DNA from 2 places in the Oceanibaculum nanhaiense genome. Region 2 is predicted to be linked to the other one. Evidence: riboswitches for the same ligand, from Rfam matches in the RefSeq annotation. Region 2 holds a riboswitch; the other holds the start of a gene.
The links. A riboswitch is a leader RNA that binds a small molecule or an ion and turns the genes downstream of it on or off. The one in region 2 is predicted to bind cobalamin.

Region 1 (7,834 bases), 250 kb from region 2:
CCACATCGGCGCGCTCGGAGAGCCAATCGACAATCTTGCCCTTACCTTCATCGCCCCACTGGGCGCCGATGACCGTAACGTTGGACATGCTGCTTACTCGCGGTTTCGTGCGTTACTGAAGATAGTCTGTAGCGTGATATGCCTATGACGCGACAGGCGAAACGGTTTCATTCTGCAGCCAGTGGCCGCAGCCCAGCCGCCGCGCCTCCGCCTGACTGTCGGCCACCGGTTCCAGACCGGTCACGATTGTCCAGCCTTCCCCGGCCAGACGCACGGCGGTGGCGCGCGGCGTACCGTAGGGCAGGAACAGAAGCCGGCCATTGGCCAGCGCCGGCAGGGCGCGCATCACGGTGTCCATATAGAGCGTATAGCCGGTCGCCGGTTCATCCGACTGGCCAGCCAGATAGCGGCCGCCGCGCCCAAGCTCCCCCCGGATGCCGCGCGCGAACAGGCTGAAGCTGATGCCGGTATGATATTCGAAACCGCGATTCTCCACCGGATCGATGGTGATGGTGACATCCGGCCGGGCGGCGCGCATCAGATCGACGACCTGGCGCAGCCGTGCCAGCACCTCCTGCCCTGCCGGCGGCAGGTCGAGGTCGGCAAGCTTCTCAAAGGCGCGATTCACCGGGCCGCTGGCCTGCAACAGCGTCGCCAGCAGACTGCCGATATCACCGCCCACGGATGCCACCTCCGCTGCGTCCTTGCGGTCGAGCGCTGCGCGCACCCGCGCGATGTCGGAAGTCCCCAGCCCGGCGGCGGCGCAGATCGCGGGCACCAGGGTGGGCATCATCAGATCGATGGAGGTGTTGCGCACACCGACGGCGGCCAGCGCTTCCAGCGCCATGACGCAGATTTCCGCATCGGCGGCGGCGGACGGGCTGCCGATCAGCTCCGCGCCGACCTGGACGAACTCGCGCTCCGGCGACAGCTGCGAGCCCAGCACGCGCAGCACCTCGCCGGCATAGGATAGGCGCAGCGGGCGCGGCGCATTGGCCAGCCGCGTGGTGGCGATGCGCGCGATCTGCATGGTCATGTCCGCGCGCACGCCCATCATGCGCTGCGAGACCGGGTCCATGACACGGAAAATGCGGGTGCCCATCTTCGGGCTGGCGCCGTCCAGCAGGCTGCCTTCGAATTCGACCAGGGGCGGCTTCACGAGCTGGTAGCCGAAACCGCGCATATAATCCAGCAGCGTCCGGACAGCTTCGGATTCCTGGGCCGCTTCGGGCGGCAGCACGTCGCGCAGGCCGTTGGGAAGCAGCGCGCGCGGGCCGGTATCGCCGGCGTTTTGCGCCGTCACCTGTATCCTCCGGGTTCTTCGAGAGACCGCCCGCTTACCTACCGGGTTTGCCACGATTGGGCAAACGGAAAACCGGCAGGCCGGCGAACGGTCCCTGAAAATCCCCCAGACAGCTCCCCTGGAAAGCTGTGGTCAGAAGCTGCCGCGCACCCCGAACAGCGCGGTCAGGCCACGCCCGGCAAAGCCGTTCGACGGCTCATACTCGCGGTCGAACAGGTTATAGACCTTGCCGAACAGCGAGACATCCTCACGCAGCTGGTAGCTGCCCGACAGATTGACCAGCGTGTAGGAACCGTTACGCCGGTTGCCTAGGAAGCTGCCGGCGTCGTCATAGGCGACATCCAGCCGGCTGCCGACATAGACCAGCTCCGGTCCGAAGCTGAGGTCATGCATCGGCTTCAGATCGACCGAAAGCGAGCCCTGATGGCGCGGCCGGCGCAGCAGCATCTGGCCGGTATCCTCGTTGCGCGCCTGCATCCAGGTATAGTTCAGCCTGGTCTCGATCCAATCGGCCGGACGCAGGGCGATGAAGCTCTCCACCCCCTCGCTCGACGCCTCGCCGATATTCACCACGGTCTGCTGCACGAAATCGTTGGTGATGAGGTCATCGGTCTTCGTCCTGAAATAGGTCGCACCGAAGCTGACCGCCTTGGCCCGGCCGCGAACCGGCAGGTCGGTCTCGAACCCCACCTCCCAGGAGAAGGATTCCTCCGGGCTCAGGTTGGTGTTGCCGCGATAGCCGTAATTATCCACGCCGAACCGGTCATACAATGTCGGCGCCTTGTAGGCGGTGCCGACCGCGCCAGAGAAGCGCGTCAGGATTTCCGGCACCGCGACCACCGCGCCGATCCGGTAGGTCAGCGTATTGTCGTAATCGTCCGGCACGTCGTAACGCAGCCCCGCGGTCACGTCGATGCGCTCGCTTACCCGCGCCTGCAGGTTGGTATAGAGCGCATAATCGTTGGAATCGGCATCCAGCGACTGGGTGAACGGCCCCCAGACGCTGACCGAATTCGTGCTGGTCTCCACCGTGCTGCGCGCGGCACTGCCGCCGAACACCAGCACCGTGTCGCGCAGGCCACCCAGATCGCCGATCCGGTAGGTATTCTGCAACTCGGCGAAGCTGCGCACCGATTCGTAGCTGTCATCTGTCAGATTCGCGCTGGCGGCGTCGGGCCGGTTGGTGAAGCTGCGGTCGTGACGGCTCTGCCCGATATCGAGGCGCGAGGTCAGGCTGCCATCGAACAGATAGGCCTCACCGCCCAGCTTGTAGAGGAAATGCTCGTTCTCGCCGGTATAGTTCGGCTCCTCGTTCGGGACATTATCGAGGTCGAATTCGTTGCGGCGGTAGCGCATCAGCGCATCCACCCGCCCGGCATCGCCGATATTGTAGCCCAGCTTGCCGGTGATGGTGGTGACTTCCGATCCGTCCTTCTCGTCAATATTGCCGGCGATACGTGACGGCGAAAGATTGATACCGTCGGTGCGGAAATGCTCGGCGCTGACCATATAGTCGAAACCGTCCGAGCGGCCGCGCAAGCCTGCCTGTGCCTGCACCGTTCCATGGCTGCCGCCGGCCGCCTGCCCGAAAATTTCGGCCTTCTTACGCGACGGCGCGCGGGTGATCATGTTGATGACGCCGCCAATGGCATTGCTGCCATAGAGGCTGGAGACCGGCCCGCGCACCACTTCGATGCGCTCCAGATCGCCGACCAGGTCGTCGCCGAAATTATAGGCGCCGCCCGCCCCCGACGGATCGTTCACCGGCACGCCATCGACCAGCACCAGCACATGGTCGCTGTTGGCGCCGCGCATGAACACCGAGGTCTGCTGACCGGGGCCGCCCAGCCGCACGACGGCGAGGCCCGGCACGGTGCGCAGCGCCTCCTCCACGGTCTGGTAGCCGCCACGGTCAATGGCCTCGCGGTCGATGACGGTAACCTGGGCGGGGATACGCTCCAGTTCGGTTTCGGCGCGGGTCGCGGTGATGACGATGTGCGGCATGAGCTGGGCGACGCTGTCGCCCGGCTGGCTCTGCGCGCGAACGGCGGCAGCGGGAAGCGCGACAACGCAGAGTGCGCTGCCGATCAGCAGGGAAGAACGGAATGACATGAAAACCCCATCGAGAGATGACGCGAAAACAGGTTGCGCGTGACCGGAAGGGGCATGGATGCCCCACGATGGAGAGATAGAGACCCGCGACAGCTCATAGCCCTTCCGCCTCCGGCAACCCAGCCAATGGATTGGCGTCACCGCTGCGGACAGCCGTTCCGACGATTCACCCCGATCGACGGTCGCGGGACGTGCTCACGCTGGCAGGTCTCCTGACTCGCGGGTCGCTGCACCTGCCCTGCCTTCCCGGTTTCCCAGTGGCCTGTTTGGACCGGCGCTCGCCGCTTACAGTTGCGGGGACAGTCGCGGCATTGCCCAGCCGAAGCCGGACGCACCGCGTTCCCTTTTCATCCCTTGCGGGAACCAACGCTGGGTCTAGTTCTATAAGAATGCTGCATGCCGAGGCAAGCACGCATACCACAGGCACGCATACCATATGGCCCTAATAGCCTCTGGCATCCCCGCTTCGGCCTCGCTACTCTCTTGCCATCTCGTTGGCTGCGCCGCCGTCCGGCAGGCATCGGCCTCCCATCTCAGGAGCGACTCCCCTTATGTTCTACGAACCCGACAAGAAGAATCACGGCCTGCCGCGCGACCCGTTCAAATCGCTGGTGGTACCGCGCCCAATCGGCTGGATTTCCACGCTGGACGAGGATGGCCGGCCCAATCTGGCGCCCTACAGCTTCTTCAACGCCGTGGCGTCCGACCCGCCCTGCGTGATGTTCGCCGCCGGCCTGCGCCCGGAAGCCGTGGCGTTCAAAGACAGCCAGGCCAATGCCGAGAAGACCGGCGAGTTCGTGGTCAACATGGCGACCTATGATCTGCGCGAGCAGATGAACATCTCCTCCGCCGGCCTGCCCGCCGGGCAGAACGAGTTCGAGGCCGCCGGGCTGGAGACGCTGCCGTCCAGCATGGTGAAGCCGCCGCGCGTGAAGGGCGCCCCCGTGCATCTGGAATGCAAGTATCTGCAGACCGTGAAAATGCCGAGCTGGGATCCCGAGCGCGGCAATTACGTGATCTTCGGGCGCGTGGTCGGCATTCACATCGCCGACGAGGTCATCAACGATAAGGGCTTCGTCGATGTGACGCGCTTCCGCCCGATCTCGCGCCTCGGCTACATGGAATATGCCGTGGTGAACGAAGTGTTCGTGATGAACCGGCCCGGCGGCGCAGGCTGAACAGCATCGGGCCTTATGGCAGGAGAGTAATCTCTCCGGTCTGGCCCAGGGCGGCGGCAAGCGAGTCGAGCCGCCGCTTCACCACATCCCCGGACAGGGCGGCATGGGGCTTCGCGATCGCGAAGCCCAGCTTGCCAAGCCCGGGGCGCAGCGGTGTCTCCCGCAATATGCCGGGCGCGCCACCGGTGAAGGTATGGGCAAGCCGCAGCGCCAGCCCCAGCACCAGGGCCTGGCTGGTCTGCTCCTTGTCCAGCAGCTTCTTCGCGATGTCCGCCGCCGGCAGGTCGATATTGCCGACATAGCGCGCCATCAGCGCCAGGGCGACGAAAGCGCGGCCGGCATGGTCGAAACCGGGTATCGGCGCGCGCAGCACCTTCCAGAAGACATTTTCCGCGCGATAGTCGGGATGTTCCGCCCAGGCGGTGTCCGACAGGATGCACGCCGCATGGCGCAGCCGCCGGCGCAGCGGCGTATCCTCCGGAAACAGCGGTGTTGTCCAGTCCAGCAACTCCTCGCCATGCGGCGGGAAACGCCCGGCCGCAGCGGCGAATTTGCGCGCCGATTCGATGAGCGGGTCCAGGCTCTTCGCCTCGTCCGGCAGCAGATCGAACAGGCAGCCCTCACGCAGGCCATAGGCGGAGAACACGACGCAGGACGGCTCGGCCAGCGTCAGCAGCCGGCGCATCAACAAGGCAGCCATCGGGATGGTTTCCAGCCGGCGCTTCGACACCCCGTTGATGGCTTTCATCTCGGACTTGCCGATTTGCTGCAGCCGGTCCAGGAAATCCAGCAGCGCCGGCGTCTGCAGGCGGTATTCGTGCAGGATGTGCAGCGGATAACCGGTCATGTCCATATGCGCCTTGGCGATGGAGCGCCAGCCCCCGCCAACGGCATAAAGCGGCCGCCCCTTCAGGCCGGACAGCCAGGGCACACTGGCCAGATGGCGGTCGATATGGGCAACCAGTTTCTTGCGATTCGCCGGCCCGTCGAGCGCCGACAGACGCAAGGGCCCCAGCGGCAGTGTCGTCTGCTGGCCGATGCTGCCGACACGCAGATCGACCAGTTCCATGCTACCGCCGCCCAGATCGCCGGCCACGCCATCGGCCTGCGGCATGGCGCAGAGCACGCCGAGTGCGGAGAGCCGGGCTTCCTCGGCGCCCGAGAGGACGCGTACATCGAAGCCCAGGCGACCTTCCACTTCGGCGACGAAAGCCGCGCCATTCTCGGCATCGCGCACGGCGGCTGTCGCCAGCACATGCAGCGTCGCCACCTCCATGCCGCGCGCCACGGCGGCGAACCGCGCCAGGCTGTCAAAGGCAGCATTCACGCCGTCTTCCGACAGCCGGTTGGTCTCTGTCAGCCCCTTGCCGAGGCCGCACAGTGCCTTTTCGTTGAACAGCGGCAGAAAGCCGCGCTCCGGACGGTCATAGACCACGAGGCGGATCGAGTTGGAGCCGATGTCGATGACCCCGACATGGCCGCCGATACCCATCGTCCCCGAACTCAGCCTGGCGGCCGGATCGTCGATCCGTTTTTCCTGCATTGCGTCCTAAGTCGCGTTTCGGTGCGGATCAGCTCACCACCAAACGCGGCAGCGGCTGCGACTTCTTAAGGGCACTGCCCCGGCCGGACAAGCTCGGATTCGTCATGAAGTAGTGATGAACATTGAAATCGCCCTCGCCAGCGGGCAGCCGGATATAGTTGCCATCGGGCCGCAACCGCCAGCTTTGCTGCACATCCTTCAGGTTGGCGACCATGATCTGGTCGAGAATCTGTTCATGCACTGTCGGATTGTCGATCAGCACCAGCGTCTCGACGCGGCGGTCCATATTGCGCTGCATCCAGTCAGCCGAGGAGATGAACATCTTGTTCTCCGGCGACGGCATGGGGTGCCCGTTGGCAAAGCAGGCGATGCGGCCATGTTCCAGGAAGCGGCCGACGATGCTCTTCACCTTGATGTTCTCCGACAGCCCCTTGATGCCGGGCCGCAGACAGCAGATGCCGCGCACCACCAGTTCGATCGGCACCCCGGCCTGCGATGCGATGTAGAGCGCATCGATCAGCTTCTCGTCCACCAGCGAGTTCAGCTTTACCCAGATACCCGACGGCTTGCCGGCCTTGGCGTTGCGCACCTCGGTGCGGATATGGGCGAGCAAGGTATCGCGCAGGCTGAACGGCGCCATCGCCAGCTTCGTCAGCTTCGCCGGCTGGGCGTAGCCGGTCATGAAGTTGAACACGCTGGCGGCGTCCTGGCACAGTTCGGGATCGCAGGTGAAGAACGACAGGTCGGTATAGATCTTGGCCGTCACCGGATGATAATTGCCGGTGCCGAAATGGCAGTAGGAGCGCAAGCTGCCACCCTCGCGCCGCACTACCATCGACACCTTGGCGTGGGTCTTCAGATCCATGAAGCCATAGACCACCTGACAGCCGGCGCGTTCCAGATCGCGCGCCCACTGGATATTCGCCTCCTCGTCGAAGCGCGCCTTCAGCTCGACCATGGCAGTGACCGACTTGCCGCTCTCGGCCGCCTCGATCAGCTCCTTCACGATCGGCGAATCCTTCGAGGTGCGATACAGCGTCTGCTTGATCGCGATGACCGCCGGATCGCGGGCCGCCTGACGCAGAAACTGCACCACCACGTCGAAACTCTCGAACGGGTGATGGACCACGATGTCCTTGTGCCGGATCGCCGCGAAACAGTCGCCGCCGAAATCCCGGATCCGCTCAGGGAAGCGGGCGTTGAACGGTTCGAACAGCAGATCGGTGCGTTCCGAGACGATGAGCTGCGACAGATCGTCGATGCCGATCATCTCCTCCAGCGAGAATACATCCTGCGGACCAACGCCCAGCTGGTCGATGACGAAGCTGCGCAGATCGTCCGGCATGCTGCCATTCACCGTCAGCCGGATCACGCTGCCGCGCCGCCGCCGGCGCAGGGCGCTCTCGAACAGGCGGACCAGATCCTCCGCTTCCTCGTCGATTTCCATTTCGCTGTCGCGCAGCACGCGGAAGATGCCGCTGCCCAGAAGCTCGAAGCCCGGAAACAGCTTCTCGTAGAACTGCACGATGAGATGTTCCATCGGCAGGAAGCGGATCGCCGCCCCCGGCAGGCGGATGAAGCGGCCGATCTGCGGCGGCATCGGCACCAGCGCCTCCAACCGGCGCTTGTCGGCACCGCGCTGCAGCTGCAGCACGATGGATTTGCCCCTGTTCGGCAGAAACGGGAAGGGATGCGCCG
Region 2 (7,834 bases):
AAACGCCGCGATCATGACCGAAATCCCGGCGCTTGAGCAGTGGGAATTTAGGGTTAACGAAAAATCGTTCCCCTGTGTTCCCCTGTTACGCCCCTAGGCGGCCCTGACGTTCGACAGGAAGCCCTCGACACGGGTGCTGAGCCGCTCCGACTGCTCGGCCAGATCCTCCGATGCCGCCCGCACCGAGGCGCTCGCCTGCTCGGTCTCGTTGGAGGATTCGCTGACCTTGGCGATGCTGCGCGTCACCTCGTCGGTGCCTGCCGCCGCCTGCTCGACATTGCGGGCGATCTCACGGGTCGCCGCTGTCTGCTCCTCGATGGCCGCGGCGATGGCGGTCGAGGCCTCATGCATCCGCTCGATGATCTTCGTGATGCTCTGGATCGCACTTACCACGGTCTGGGTCGAATCCTGCACATCGCCGATCTGCTGGCCGATCTCCTCGGTCGCCTTGGCGGTCTGGGTAGCCAGATTCTTCACCTCCGACGCCACCACGGCGAAGCCCTTGCCGGCCTCGCCGGCACGCGCCGCCTCGATGGTGGCGTTCAGCGCCAGCAGGTTGGTCTGTTCGGCAATGTCCTGGATCAGCCGGACCACTTCGCTGATGCGGTCAGCGGTCGTCACCAGCCGGTTGATACCCTCATTGGTGCGCTGCGCTTCGGCAACCGCGTCCTGCGCGATCGTGGCCGACATCGAGACCTGGTCGGAAATCTCGCCGAAGGTGCTGTTCAGCTCCTCCGTCGCCGATGCCACGGTCTGCACATTGCCGGCGGCCTGCTGCGCCGCCGCCGAAACCGAGCTGGACTGCGTATTCAACATCTTCGCGGCGTCGCTCATCGAGGAGGATGTCTCGATCATGGTCTGCAGGGCGAAATTCACACTGCCCAGCACATCCTTGACCTCGCTGTCGAAATCCTGTGCGAGATGTTGCAGCCGCTCGGCCCGTTCGATCTGCACGCGCTGGTTTTCGGCCTGTTCCGCCGCCAGCCTGTCGGCCTGAATCATGGAGGTGCGGAACACATCCAGCGCCTGCGCCATCTCGCCCAGCTCGTTGCGGTAGTCGGTGGCCGGTATCTCCAGTTCCTTGTCGCCCTCGGCCAGGTGCCGCATGGCAGCCGTCATCCGGCTGACCGGTGCGGCGATGGCGCGCCCGACCAGGGCCGCAATGACAATGGACAACACGATAACGCCAATCACTGCGCCAATGACGATCAGGCGGGCCAGATCGGCAATACTGCGCGCCTGGGTCTCGGCGGCCTCATAGGAAGCCTGCACGGCATCGCCCAGGGACGACACCATCGGATCGACGCGCGCAAATTCTTCCTGCAGCGCCTCTTCCGCGGCAAGGATCTGAACCCTCAGATCGCCGACGCGCTGCATGTTCTCGACATAGACCTTGAAGCGGGCCAGCAGCTCTTCCTTGTCGGCCGCATAGAGGTCGGAACGTTCCAGCACTTTCTGGAATTCCTCGAAGCGCGCCGCGATCGACCTGATCTGGCGAGGATCGATCTGCACCAGGAAGTCCTTCTCGTGCCGGCGCATCATCAGCATGATCGCGGAGAGATGGTGGTTGCGGAACTCGTCCAGCTTCTCTTCCGCGGAATCGATGGAGTTGCGCAGTTCGCCCATCAGGCCGAAACGGTCGGTCAGACCGATGGTCTTCCAGGCCTCGGCCAGCGCGCGGAACTGCTGGTCGTAGGAGGCCAGCCCCTCGCGGATCGCCGGCAGCTCGCCGCGGATCGCCTCGCCAACCTTCGGCTGCAGGGCATCGAGAGAGGCGCCAATGGCCGCCATCGTCCCGCTATGGCTGGCGATGCTTTCCTCCTGCTTGTAGAGCAGGAAATCCTTCTCGTGACGGCGGGCATCGAGGAAGGCGTAGCGCACCTGGTCGGACAGCAGCTTGGCCTCGATGGCCCGGTCGGCTTCGCGCTGATAGCCGCCGCGCACCTGGTCACCGATCAGATAAACCGCCGTGAATATCGCGAAACCGATAACGGCGATCAGCGTGATGAGCTGAACCTGAAAACCGATACGTAGGGACTTCATCGCTTTCCTCCGCCTTTCACTGAGATGGAAAGGTTAATTCCCCTACGCTTTTATGCGACCCCTCTTAATAAATGGCTAACTATACCCGGCATTTATTCTGCTTTGCCCGGAGATCAGGAGACGAGCGCGGCCCGTTCCTTTTCCATATGCTCGAAACGCGACCAGACGCCGGCGTCGCCGTCCCAGCTGCCGCGGCTGGCACCCTTGGAATATTCGGTCGCGCGCTGCTCGAAGAAATTGGCGTGCTCGACCCCGTTCAGGATCTCCACAAGCCAGGGCAGCGGGTGCGGCGTGAGCTGCCTGTAGCCGGTGTCGGTCTTCTCGAAACAGCCGAAGACCGTGGGCAGGCGCAGCTGGGTCAGCCGCCAGTCGGCGATGTAGCGGACATAGGATTTGATATCCTGGGCTGTCATCCCTTCGATCTCGCCGAGGCCGAAAGCCAGATCGACGAAATTCTCCTCCAGCCCGACCATCGTCTTGGCGACATCGATGATGTCGTCGCGCACGGCGGGGGTGACCGCCCCGGTCTCACGGTGCCATTCGTGGAACAGCCGGATGATGCCTTCGCAATGCAGGCTCTCGTCGCGCACCGACCAGGAGACGATCTGCCCCATGCCGTTCATCTTGTTGTGGCGCGGGAAGTTCAGCAGCATGGCGAAGCTGGCGAACAGGCTCATGCCCTCGGTGAAGGCGCCGAACATGGCCAGCGTACGCGCCACGTCGGAGACCGTGCCGACGCCAAAGGTGTGCATGTAGTCGGCCTTGGCGCGCATCTCCGAATAGTCGCGGAACGCCTCGAACTCCGATTGCGGCATGCCCAGCGTCTTCAGCAGCAGCGCATAGGCGTCGATATGCACCGTCTCCATGTTGGAGAAGGCGGCCATCATCATCTGCAGTTCCAGGGGCTGGAACAGCGGGATGTAACGCTTCAGGTAATTGTCGCCAACCTCGACATCCGACTGGGTGAAGAAGCGGAAAATCTGCGTCAGCAGCAGGCGTTCCGACTCGCTGACACGGTCCGAGGCCCAGTCCTTGATGTCGCCGCCCAGCGGCACTTCCTCGCCCATCCAGTGGGTCTGCTGCTGGCGCTTCCAGTAGTCATAGGCCCAGGAATAACGATTCACATCATAGGTGCCGGTGGCGGTCAGCAGGCCGACCTTGCCGGTGCCGACCAGATCGCGCGGATTCAGATGGCCGAGATTTACTGACACGCCAGGCACTCCTCGTAATCGGTCGGCGCCTGATTGTCGAAGGCCGGCTTCTCGCCCTCCTCCGCCTTTGCTTCCAGCTTGCCGGCGAAGGCGGCGCGGCTGATCGACTTGGAGCGGCAGTAATACAGGCTCTTGATGCCGCGCTTCCAGGCCGTCCAGTGCAGCATGTGCAGGTCCCACTTGTCGATGTCGGCCGGCAGGAACAGGTTCAGCGACTGGCTCTGGCAGATGAAGGGCGCGCGATCGGCCGCCAGGTCGATGATCCAGCGCTGGTCGATCTCGAAGGCGGTACGGAAGGTCGCCTTCTCGTCCTCGTTGAGGAAGTCGAGATGCTGGACGGAGCCTTCCTTCTCGACGATGGACTGCCAGACTTCGGCGGTATTCTGGCCCTTCTCCTCCAGCATCGTCTCCAGATGGCGGTTGCGCACCGAGAACGCGCCGGACAGCGTCTTGTGGGTGTAGATATTGGCCGGGATCGGCTCGATGCCGGCACTGGTGCCGCCGCAGATGATGCTGATCGAGGCGGTCGGCGCGATGGCGATCTTGTGGCTGAAGCGCGCCTTCATGCCGGCGTCATGCGCGTCCGGGCACGGCCCGCGCTCCTCGGCCAGCGCCACCGAGGCGGCATCGGCCTCGCGGCGGATCTTGCGGAACATCTTGAAATTCCAGGATTTGGCGAGCGCGCTCTCGAACGGAATGCCGCGCGCCTGCAGGAAGGAATGGAAGCCCATGATACCGAGCCCGACGGAGCGCTCGCGCATCGCCGAATATTTCGCCCGCTCCATGCCATCCGGCGCGTTCTCGATGAACTGCGTCAGCACATTGTCGAGGAAGCGCAGCACGTCCTCGATGAAGCCGGGTGCCTCCTCCCATTCCTCCCAGGTCTCGACATTCAGCGAGGACAGGCAGCACACGGCGGTGCGCTCCTTCTCGTCCTGGTCCTGGCCGGTGACCAGCGTGATCTCGCTGCACAGGTTGGAGGTGGAGACCTTCAGCCCCAGCTTCTGCTGGTGCTTCGGCAGTGCGCGATTCACCGTGTCGATATACAGCAGATAGGGCTCGCCGGTCTGCAGGCGGGTTTCCAGGATGCGCTGCCACAGCTGGCGCGCATCGACCTGGCGGAGCACCGCGCCATCCTTCGGGCTCTTCAGTCCGAACATGCCGCCATCGCGCACCGCCGCCATGAACTCGTCGGTGACATTGATGCCGTGATGCAGGTTCAGCCCCTTGCGGTTGAAATCGCCCGAAGCCTTGCGGATTTCCAGGAATTCCTCGATCTCCGGATGATGGATATCGAGATAGACCGCCGCCGAGCCGCGCCGCAGAGAGCCCTGGCTGATCGCCAGCGTCAACCCGTCCATGACATGGATGAAGGGAATGATGCCCGAGGTCTCGCCCGCGCCCTTCACCGCCTCGCCGATGGAGCGGACCTGGCCCCAATAGGTGCCGATGCCGCCGCCATTCGAGGCCAGGGCGACATTCTCGTTCCAGGTGCGCACGATGCCGTCCAGCGAATCCGGCACCGCGTTCAGGAAGCAGGAAATCGGCAGGCCACGCGTGGTGCCACCGTTGGACAGCACCGGCGTCGCCGGCATGAACCACAGCCGCGACATGGCGTCATACAGGCGCTGGGCATGGCCGATATCGTCGGCAAAGGCGCAGGAAACCCGCGCGAACATGTCCTGATAGCTTTCGCCGGCCAGCAGATAGCGGTCATTCAGCGTCGCCTTGCCGAAATTCGTCAGCAACGCGTCGCGGCTGCGATCCAGCTTCAGGTCGGAAGGCTGGGGGCGCGGCGCCAGCGGATAGGGCAGCGGCGCGCGGCGCTCCAGATTCAGGGCCTGCTGATGCGGGAAGTCCGGCTCCGGCGGCTGAACGCGCGGACGCGGCGCGCGCGGCTGCTCGGCAGGGCGCTGCACATGACGCTGCTGCGAAGGCCCGCCCGGTGTCTGCGGAACGAGATTGCCGTCATAATCGAAATCGAAAGCCAGAGAGGACATCGCTACCCCGTCGATCAGGTGGTGACGGGATAACAGGTCAGCCTGCGGGCAAATTCCCCCTACCCGCAAGCGACCCAAAGGACACCCCGCCCAAGGTCATACGTCTGGTTACGGCAGGTCTCCTGGCTCGCGGGTCTCGGCTCCGGCCCGGCCTTCCCGAATCCCGGCCTCGCTCCGGGCATTCAGTGGCACGAAAAGGGCAAAAGCTCGCCGCTCACAGTTGCGGGGACAGCTTCGGATTAAGCAAGAAAACCGCCGCACCGAATTCCCATCTTAGCCCCAAATCTACCGACCCGGGGAACCATAACCACTAGATACGGTAGCGGTTATCCCGATCCTGTCAAGGCGATTGTGTCCTTGACAAGCCCCTGATTACGCAGGCGCCAGCGCTTCCTGACCGATGCCGCCACGCACCGCGCCAGCCTCCACATTGCGCCACAGGACCGTGTGGTCCGCCGGCAGCGGGCGGCTGTTCGGCATCGACAGCCAGAGCCGGAACAGCATGCGGCTGCGACCCTGCGTGTCATCGTCGGTGAAGGGCGTGCGGCCGTGATAGACGACATGGTTGTTCAGAAGCTGAATGTCGCCCGGCTCCAGCACCATCTCGAAAGACAGTTCCTCCATCGTGGCCTGGAACAGCGCCAGCGCCTCCTTCTGCACGTCACTCATCGGTGGTACGCCGGGAATGAAGGAAGCCGCCTCAATATAGGTCAGCGAGTAATGGCTGGTCAGCTTGCCGTCGTGAAGCCCGAAGATCGGCAGCGGGTAGGCCACCTGCTCCGCCCCCTTCTCCTCGCCGAAACGGCTGCGGTAATAGGGCTGGCACAGCACTTCCAGCAGATCCGGCCGGCGCTCCCGGATGGTGTTGTACACCATGGGAGAGGAGCACAGCTTGCTCACCCCGCCATTGGCGGCCTGGCGCACGCACAGCAGCCCGACCACATCGCAGCGGTCGGTGTGGAAGCGCAAGGCCCCGTTCGACAGGGTGCGGGCATAGGAGGACAGGAAGGTGCCGTTATCCTGCGTCTGCACCTGGCCGTAGCGTTCGCCGACGACGGCAGCGCCCTCGTCGCGGATCTCGCGCATCAGCTCGCCGCGGTTGTTCTGGAACAGCGTATGGCCCAGCTGCTTGCCGAGACCGAAATACAGCTTCTTCAGCTGGGCTTCGGAATAGCGATCCACCGGGATACGGCGCAGCTTCACCATGCCGCTGCCATTCTCAAGCTCTTCCCGAACCGCATCCAGCCTTGCGGACAGCGCGCCCAGCGGAAAATTCTCGCGGGTGATGTCGTGCCAGGCGATGCCCTGCGCCTCGACATGGGCAAGGGCCGCGTCCAGCGCCGCAATCTCCCCCGCTGTCAGCTCGAAAATCCAGCGGCGCGACATCGCCATGTCGCTGCCATGCCAGACGCAATCGCCGTCAATCCTCGGTAACGCGGTCATATCAATCTCCTCCCCCGGTCTTGCTGCCGTTCGCGGCAATCATGTCACGCGGGCAAGCCGGCAGACAAGAAACCGCTACCAGACGAACCGGCCCATCAGATATGTCGGGCGCACAGGCTTGTCGGCGATGAAGCCGCGCCAGGCGGCATCGCTGGGCAGCATATTGCCGCTCACGCCCAGCGCCGGCCCATGGATGCCGTCGGCCACCAGCGCGCTGTCGCAGCCGAAGCGGCTGGCCCCCTCGATATCATGGCCCAGCGAATCGCCAACGGCGAGGATGCGCCCCTTGTCGGACAGGCCCAGGCTGGCGAGGCAGCTGCGGTAGATCGGCGGGTGCGGTTTGCCGTGCCACTGCACGCGGCCGCCGCGGCGTTCATATTCTTCCGCCACCAGGCCGATGGCCTCGGCCAGCTTTCCGCCATCGACGCGGTGCGTGTCCGGGTTGGCGCAGACCATCGGCAGGCCGCGCGCCAGCCCCTGCGCGATCAAGCCCTTATAGGCCTCCAGCAGGCCGGAATCGCGCGCATCGCCGATCAGCAGCAGGAAATCCGCCTGACCGACATCCTCAACCAGATCGATATCGACCCCATCCAGGAAGCTCGAATCGCCGGGCCGTCTGGTCGCGTAGCAGCGGCGGCCAAGCCCGGCATAGAAATCATCTGCCCCGTGCTTGCCCCGGCTGGCGAGGCCGCGCCAGGCATCCTCGCCCGCCGAGATCATCTCGTCATAGAGATCGGGCGTGAAGCCGATGCGCGCCATCAGCGCGACATTGTAATCGTTGCGCTTGCCGGAATTGGACAGCACCACCACCCGCTTGCCGGATTCCCGCAGGGCCTTCAGGCAGTCCAGCGCCCCCGGATAAGGCGTCTTGCCGTCATGCAGCACGCCCCATTGATCCAGGATGAAGCCGTCATAGCGGTCCGCGACCGCGCCGAGGCCGGCGATCGGCTGCGTGCCGGACCAGCCGGTATCGGCTTGCGGAGAGCTACCGGCGGACATCCCTAGCGCCCCTCGCGGCGCAGCGCCGCCACTTCCTCTTTCAGCGCGCGAATCTCGGCGATGATCTCGTGATGATCGCCGCCCAGCGCCGCGCGGGTTTCCCCTTCTTCGGCATGGTGCTCCTGCGCCATCGCATCG

Region 1: it holds a riboswitch for cobalamin, as region 2 does, so the genes downstream of both, BKM74_RS05330 (TonB-dependent receptor plug domain-containing protein) here and BKM74_RS06555 (ribonucleoside-diphosphate reductase subunit alpha) in region 2, are expected to answer to the same signal.

The regions. Positions count from the first base shown of each region.
Region 1 covers NZ_MPOB01000003.1:7,945-15,778, forward strand. The annotation lists gene BKM74_RS05320 (adenylosuccinate synthase) at 1-88, opposite strand, end outside; gene BKM74_RS05325 (ATP phosphoribosyltransferase regulatory subunit) at 143-1,303, opposite strand; gene BKM74_RS05330 (TonB-dependent receptor plug domain-containing protein) at 1,436-3,415, opposite strand; cobalamin riboswitch at 3,601-3,798, opposite strand; gene BKM74_RS05335 (flavin reductase family protein) at 3,967-4,593, shown strand; gene BKM74_RS05340 (Ppx/GppA family phosphatase) at 4,607-6,136, opposite strand; gene BKM74_RS05345 (RNA degradosome polyphosphate kinase) at 6,165-7,834, opposite strand, start outside.
Region 2 covers NZ_MPOB01000003.1:255,075-262,908, forward strand. The annotation lists gene BKM74_RS06545 (methyl-accepting chemotaxis protein) at 94-2,043, opposite strand; gene BKM74_RS06550 (ribonucleotide-diphosphate reductase subunit beta) at 2,157-3,254, opposite strand; gene BKM74_RS06555 (ribonucleoside-diphosphate reductase subunit alpha) at 3,245-5,254, opposite strand; cobalamin riboswitch at 5,350-5,575, opposite strand; gene BKM74_RS06560 (TauD/TfdA family dioxygenase) at 5,627-6,697, opposite strand; gene BKM74_RS06565 (TIGR01459 family HAD-type hydrolase) at 6,773-7,696, opposite strand; gene BKM74_RS06570 (ion transporter) at 7,699-7,834, opposite strand, start outside.